DNA from 3 places in the Arcticibacter sp. genome. Region 1 is predicted to be linked to each of the others. Evidence: riboswitches for the same ligand, from Rfam matches in the RefSeq annotation. Region 1 holds a riboswitch; each other region holds the start of a gene.
What was found. Region 1 has a riboswitch for cobalamin ahead of ACO1NU_RS07075 (TonB-dependent receptor plug domain-containing protein). Riboswitches for the same ligand answer to the same signal wherever they lie in the genome.
Positions count from the first base shown of each region.

Region 1 (2,266 bases):
TGCCGATAGGCCCACGTTCCAATATTGGTTAAGACGGTATTTGTTCGCCAGGGAAAGGTAAAGCTCCTTCTGGCGGTAGTGGTTGTCCAGCGGGCCTTCCATTTTGTAGTGGTCCGGATCCAGGTATCGGGTATAGTCATAGGCATACTTGGCGTTTGCCATGCTCTGGAACCGACGGTTTAGGGGCGACTTCCATGAAGCTTGTACGAAGCTGTTCCTGTCCCATAGTCGGTCATCTGACTCGAAATTATTGCTGACAATGGCCCGGGGGAGTCCACGTTCCGAGCGGTAATGGTAGCCTTTCAGTGTCCATTGGCTGCTGTCGCGAGTCATGCCATAAAATCCTGCCTCCAGGCGTAGTGCATCCATATCGCCATTCTGCCGAACGGCCGTGGTGTCATAAACGCCATTGGTATACCTGAACTTGTAGTCCCCGTCCGACTGCTGCCATTCGGCATTCAAACTTGCTGAAATATTCTTTGAAATCTTTTGCTGCAACACAGCGGAAGGGTTGATCAATCCAAATGAGCCTGTCCGGAATCGTACACCTGCATTCGTCTGTTTTCCCTCGCGAAAGCTTGGGACCTTCGACTCCAGGTATAGTGAACTGCCGGCGGCAAATGCTCTGGCCGGTTGAAAAATGTCACTCTTCTGGAAAGTATATAAATGAAGCTCGTCGAGGTTGTCCAGAGAAAACTTACTCAGGTCTGTCTGTCCGTTCATCGCATTGCCCAATTGCACGCCGTCGTAGAATACTGAAGTATGGCTTGATCCCATGCTTCTCACGTCGACTGTTTTCAACCCCCCAATGCCTCCATAGTCTTTTACCTGCAGTCCCGAAAAGAACCTCAGTGCATCGGCAACGTTCAGGCTGTTCAACCTTTCGAGTTGCTCGCCCTTTAAACTTTGATGTGGTACTGCTGATTTTTCAGGGGCTACGAGAAAGCGCGCATTAATCTGAACCTGGTGAAGGGTATCGGTATGAACGACAGTTGATCCTGTTCCTCTTTTCTCCTGAGCATAGGTATCTCCCCAACTGTACAGGATAACCAGCGTCAGCAGGAATTTGAGAAAAGACTTTGGCGGAGCAGGTCCGGCTATTGTTGTCGTCATCTTGCACGTTGATTGCAGTGGAGTGCAGAATGAAATATAGCCAAACAGTTAGATCTCATTCCAGCCTCAATCCACGAAAGCTATGAATCATTATGCTACGGCAGGTCTTCTGACTTGCTCCTCCTTTGCCTGTCTTCCCGTTCGCTATGCTTACAGTGACTGAGGGGGCATTGGATTAAGGAGCTTACAGCTGCGGGACAGTTCTGGATTTACACCAGATTCCCTTTTAATCTCTGTCAATGGACAGGGAACCAAAGCTGTTGCAAAGGTAGGCCTTTGCCCGGTTAAATGCAATATAAGAATGCTTAGCTGATATAATCGCGGTCTTCGTCGCTCAGCTTGGTCTTGTAGGTATTGACGGGAAGATTCTGTGCATCCTCTTCAGGATACTCGTCTTCATCCTCTTCCAGTACTTTCTTCTTTCGCGGACGCATGACCAGAGCTCCTACTATGAAGCCAAGTACAAATACCACTGCCAGGATGATGAGTTTCGATATGCGGGTCGTGCCGAACAGCCACATGTCTATTTCTTCTGTATTGTTCATCAGAACAATGGTCACCAGGGCAGTGATCAGGATGATGAAGAATGTTTTTATTCTCATAATTAGAAGCTATAGGTTGCAATAGTCTCGAAGATCGGCTTCCGACTGGGTTTCTCATTTAAAAATACGACTTTTCCGCCAATATCAAAGTTCGGAAGATAAAAACGGAGCAGGTTCATATCGCCGCGAAGCTCCGCGCCAAAGGACCGCGGAGAAAAGGTTCTCCCCTGGCCGACGTTCTCGAAATCGGCAAACAGTCCTAGTTTTACCCTTTTGATATAGGCAAGCGGGCCAAGCTCCCAGTCGGGATAGAATACAGGCATTCGATAATTCAGCAGCAGTGTGTTGTGCGTGTTGCCAAGCGGTTTCAGGAAGCTGTATCCCGATACCCGGGGGATGTCTACAGAATTTTGGTAATTACCCTCTCCGTCCTGGAAGTTGAAGCTCGCTGCAAAGGAATGGTTTCGCAGAAGGCCCGGGAAATACAAGGTGCTCCGGAAAACGAAGAGCTGACCTTCTACGCGATCTTCAAATGGAAAGTGCCGGTAGGTGAGGGTGACGTTCTGTCCCCATCGGGGTACAAGGTCCCGCGCACTTCTTCTGCTGTTGTG
Region 1 is NZ_JBMQOB010000010.1:39,683-41,948, reverse strand. Features, by position in the region: gene ACO1NU_RS07075 (TonB-dependent receptor plug domain-containing protein) at 1-1,113, opposite strand, end outside; cobalamin riboswitch at 1,196-1,384, opposite strand; gene ACO1NU_RS07070 (hypothetical protein) at 1,419-1,715, opposite strand; gene ACO1NU_RS07065 (hypothetical protein) at 1,718-2,266, opposite strand, start outside.

Region 2 (2,266 bases), on a different contig from region 1:
CATGGGTGTTCGAAGAAAGCAGCTCGGTATTACCTGCCACAATTTCCGCCAGCTCCCCGATCTCCTGCAGCTTCTGTTTGGCAAAGGCCATCCAGTTCCTGATCTGCGAAGGAATCTTAGTCTCCTGATCGAGATCACAGGGACTGTGCAGCAGCGAACAGGATGCCGCAATCATCAGGCGGTCTTCGCCTACAACCTTTTCGGCTTTTTCGATCAGCTCAAGCGATTTCTGGTAGTCGTTCTTCCAGATATTGCGTCCGTCTACCAGTCCCAGCGACAGCCATCTTCCCTGCGGAAAGCGCTGCAGCAATCCTTCGAGCTGTTCCGCTCCTCTTACCAGGTCGATATGTAACCCTGCTACTGGCAGCCGAAGCGCCAGAGCGGTATTATCACCTAAAGACCCGAAATAGGTCGTCAGCAGCACCTTGATGCCGCCGCATTTCTTGCTGATCTCGGTATAGGCGTATTCAAAGGCGTTCTGCTCTTCTTCACTCAGGTCCAGGCATAAGCAAGGCTCATCAATCTGGATCCATTTAGCACCGTAGCCTTTGAAGGTGTTGATGATCTCGATATAAACGGGAGTCAACTTTTTGATGAGGTCGATCCGCTTAAAGTCTTCTGCGCGACCGGCTTCACTGTCTTTTTCCTTTCCGAGCAGCAGGTAGGAAACGGGACCGGTGATCACCGGCTTCGGTGCTGTACCCAGGATCTGGGCCGCACTGGAGTATTCCGCAAATGCCTTTTGAGAAAATAGTTTGAAGCGCTGGTTGGCGGTAAATTCGGGCACAATGTAGTGGTAGTTCGTATCAAACCACTTGGTCATTTCCATTGCAGGAATATCCAGTCCGTCACGCTGGTAACCCCTGGCCATAGCGAAATAAACATCGATTTCGGAATTTCCGGACACCTCCGTCAGCACAGGCGAATAGCGTTTGGGGATGGCGCCCAGCATGAGCGACATGTCGAGCACATGATCGTAGAAGCTAAAATCGTTGCAGGGGATCAGGTCGATACCTGCCTCCTGCTGCAGTTTCAGGCTCTCCTCGCGGAGCTGCCTGGCAGCATGAAAGAGTTCGTCACGGGTGATTTGGCCTGACCAGTAGTTTTCACAGGCTTTTTTCAGTTGTCGGTTACTTCCGATGCGGGGGTAACCAAGGTTGTTTTTGAGCATACGCATAAAACTTTGTTAAACATTAATGTGAATTAATGCTCCTTACGTTTTGGGTATGCTTTCAGAATTGTGGTGTAGTTGGCGTAGTTTGCAGTGCAGCGACCAGCATGGGGATCGTTGCCGCGGAACATGGCGCGGGACTACTGCTTCAATCGCGAAAGCATTGGTCTTGAACAGATGGCAAGTATCCTGGCTTGTAACTTTCCTTCGCCGTCCTTCTCATCCGCGTGAAGGCGGACAATGGACATGGTCTTGTGGCTCGAAAATCCTGCCTATGAGCAGGTTGTTACTTACAGTTGCGCGACAGCCCGTGAATTGCACACGGTTCCTCTTTAATCCATATCGTTTGCGATATAGAACCTGTCTGTTATAAGAATGAATGTAAAGAACTGCTCCAAATATAGTGTACTGCTTTGAGAATAGCGAATGGCTTCCCCCGATTGGTCTGCGAACGATGCATAAACGGGCTACAAACGCTCTATGATTTGTCTACAATAAATTCAGAGAAAAGGCAAACCAACCCCGGATCAACTACGCTTTTTTAACGTGTTTTCTCGAAGTCGGTCCGAAGTTGGTCAAGTTGATCCGAAGCTGATTCGCGTCTGAATCTACGGCTTTGACCACCTTTAGCTGCCCCTTAGTACCAGAAATTACTTTATATTTGCCGCTCATTTTAATACCCTCACTTCGTGATTAATGTAAATAACATCTCTGTTTCTTTTGGCGGAACCACCCTGTTTAGCGACGTCACTTTCCCAATCAACGAGAACGATAAGATAGCCCTGATGGGTAAGAACGGCGCAGGCAAGTCGACGATTTTAAAGATCATTGCCGGTGCAGCAAAACCAACTACCGGTAGTGTCACCGGACCAAAAGATGCGGTCATTGCTTATCTCCCACAGCATTTGCTTACTCAGGATAATGTTACCGTATTCGAAGAGGCGTCAAAAGCCTTTCATGAGGTGCATTCCATGCAAAAGGAACTGGAAGAACTGAACGAACAGCTCACTATCCGGACCGACTATGAGAGCGATGATTACATGAAGTTAATTGAACGTGTATCCGAGCTGAGCGAGAAGTTTTATTCTGTTGAAG
Region 2 is NZ_JBMQOB010000014.1:19,063-21,328, forward strand. Features, by position in the region: gene metE (5-methyltetrahydropteroyltriglutamate--homocysteine S-methyltransferase) at 1-1,171, opposite strand, end outside; cobalamin riboswitch at 1,334-1,551, opposite strand; gene ACO1NU_RS08260 (ABC-F family ATP-binding cassette domain-containing protein) at 1,861-2,266, shown strand, end outside.
Region 2: linked by a shared signal. The riboswitch ahead of metE (5-methyltetrahydropteroyltriglutamate--homocysteine S-methyltransferase) and the one ahead of ACO1NU_RS07075 (TonB-dependent receptor plug domain-containing protein) in region 1 are both predicted to bind cobalamin.

Region 3 (2,266 bases), on a different contig from region 1:
AAAGATTTGTATTCAGCTTATTATAGGCCATATCGCTGGCGATGGCGACTTCCCATACTGATGAAAGTGGGTAAGATACGGACACGGATTCATAAAGCTCAATTTGCCGGAACCGCTGGTCGAGTTCCCCTGCCTGATTCAGGTAATCGGGATCGAGGTAGCGCAGTCTGTTGTGCGAAAACTTCCCATTGATCAGAAGGCTCAATTTACTCCTGAAATGGTGCTTGTAACTGCTCTGCAAAAAGAGATCTTTATTCCACAGGTGTTGATTGGAATAGGGATTGTAGTACACGACCGCACCGGGAAGTCCGCGACTGGAATTTGTATAGTTGATGCGGAATTGAAGCTGGTTGCTGTCTGTGCCTTTCCAATAAAGGGAGGCGTCTGTTTGCAGGGTGTTTAGCTGGGCATTGCGACGGATCGCCAGTGTATCGGAACCATCTCCTTCCACCTGATATTTGTAGCGTCCGTGTGCTTTTTGCCAGTTGCTGCTCAGGTTCATGGACCAGCGTTTGCTGATCTTTTGCTGCCATGAGATTGTCGGGTTAGTCAAGCCAAAAGATCCTGTCTTATAACCCAGGCGAAGACGATAGCTCTTTTTCGGTCCAAAATCGGGAGCTATGCTTTTGATGACCAGCATGCTCGCTGAAGCATAAGCCCTGGCAGGCTGCAAAAGATCATCAGAATGTCCGTTATATAACGTGATCGACGCAACATTCTCCAGGTTAATCTTGCCAAGATCGATCTGACCATTTTGTGCGTCTGCAACTTGAAGGCCGTCGAGTTGAACACCTGTATGATTTGCCCCTAAGCTTCGTACGGAAACTGTCTTTAAGCCGCCGATCCCACCATAGTCTTTAATGTTTACACCGGAGAAGTTTCTGATGGCATCCGCAACATTATAGGAAGCAGTGCGCTTGAAGTCGGTGGAAGAAATGGTTTGTGAGGGAAGAAAGCTTTGAACCGGCGGAGGAAGGCTTGCGCGAACATTCACTTCCTGAAGGGTCCTGCTGGTATCGTTTTGTGCATAAGAGCATGCACCGACGAAGAAGCCAAATAATGTAATGAGTATCCTTTTTTCCATACCTGTGTCTTGCACAGCCAGGGGTATAGAAATACAAAATGGAAACACCGTAGCATCTTCATTCTAGCTTCAATCCCCGAAAGCTATGAATTATATAATGCTATGGCAGGTATTCTGACTTACTCCCCTTGGTACGGTCTTCCCATTCAAAACAATGAACAGTGACACTAGAGTGTACCTCGGTTAATAGAGTTTACAGCTGCGGGACAGTTCTGGATTTACACCAGATTCCCATTTAATCCATCCTGATTGCTCGGGATGAAACCAAAAGCACGACAAAGCTATAATAAAAATTGTGAGTTCCGAGGAGAAGTAGTGGTTTGATAATCCTTTTTAATCTTTACAGAACCTCCCCTGCTGTTAATCAGTTGAAGCCCTGACGGAATTCCAGGGGCGATAAGTTCGTCTTCTTTTTGAAAAGGGTGCTGAAGGATTGCGCGTGCTCAAAGCCCAGGGCATAGGCAATCTCACTTACCGACAGACTGGTCATTGAAAGTTTTTCTTTGGCTTTCGCGATCAGCTTCGAATGAATATGCTGCTGGGTGTTCTGTCCGGTATGAACGCGAAGCAGGTCACTCAGATAGTTCGGCGACAGGTTCATCTGCGCTGCGAGATATTGCACCGTGAGCAAACCTGTCACCTCGCCGTTGAAGTAGTCATCAATCAAGTGCTCGAAACGGCTTAGCAGCGCTAAATTATTATTCTTGCGGGTTAAGAACTGCCGCTCATAGAAACGGTTGGAGTATTTTAGCAGGCTCTCGATCTGTGTGAGGATGATCTCCTGGGTATGCTTATCGATATGCTGGCACTCCTTGTCAATTTTATGGAGAATCGTGATCAGGTCATCCTCTTCCTCAGCCGACAGGTGCAGCGCTTCATTGACAGCGTAATCGAAAAACCCGTATTGATGAATGCTATTCGCCAGATTATGCTGTAAAAGGAAGTCCGGGTGAAAGATCAGGACATAGCCCGACCCGCATTCCATATTCTGCAGGTCGAGTTGTTGTACCTGGTTCGGGGCTGTGAAACTTAATACGCCTTTATCATAATCGTAGTGCTGCTGCCCGTACCTGATCTTGCCTTTGGCTTCGCGCTTGAGCGCCACGCAATAGAAGCGGTTAACGAAACCTTTCCAGATCTCGTCTTCCAAAAAAACACTTTCCGCCAGATTAATCACACTTA
Region 3 is NZ_JBMQOB010000015.1:102,531-104,796, forward strand. Features, by position in the region: gene ACO1NU_RS08855 (TonB-dependent receptor plug domain-containing protein) at 1-1,084, opposite strand, end outside; cobalamin riboswitch at 1,172-1,369, opposite strand; gene ACO1NU_RS08860 (helix-turn-helix domain-containing protein) at 1,449-2,266, opposite strand, start outside.
Region 3: linked by a shared signal. The riboswitch ahead of ACO1NU_RS08855 (TonB-dependent receptor plug domain-containing protein) and the one ahead of ACO1NU_RS07075 (TonB-dependent receptor plug domain-containing protein) in region 1 are both predicted to bind cobalamin.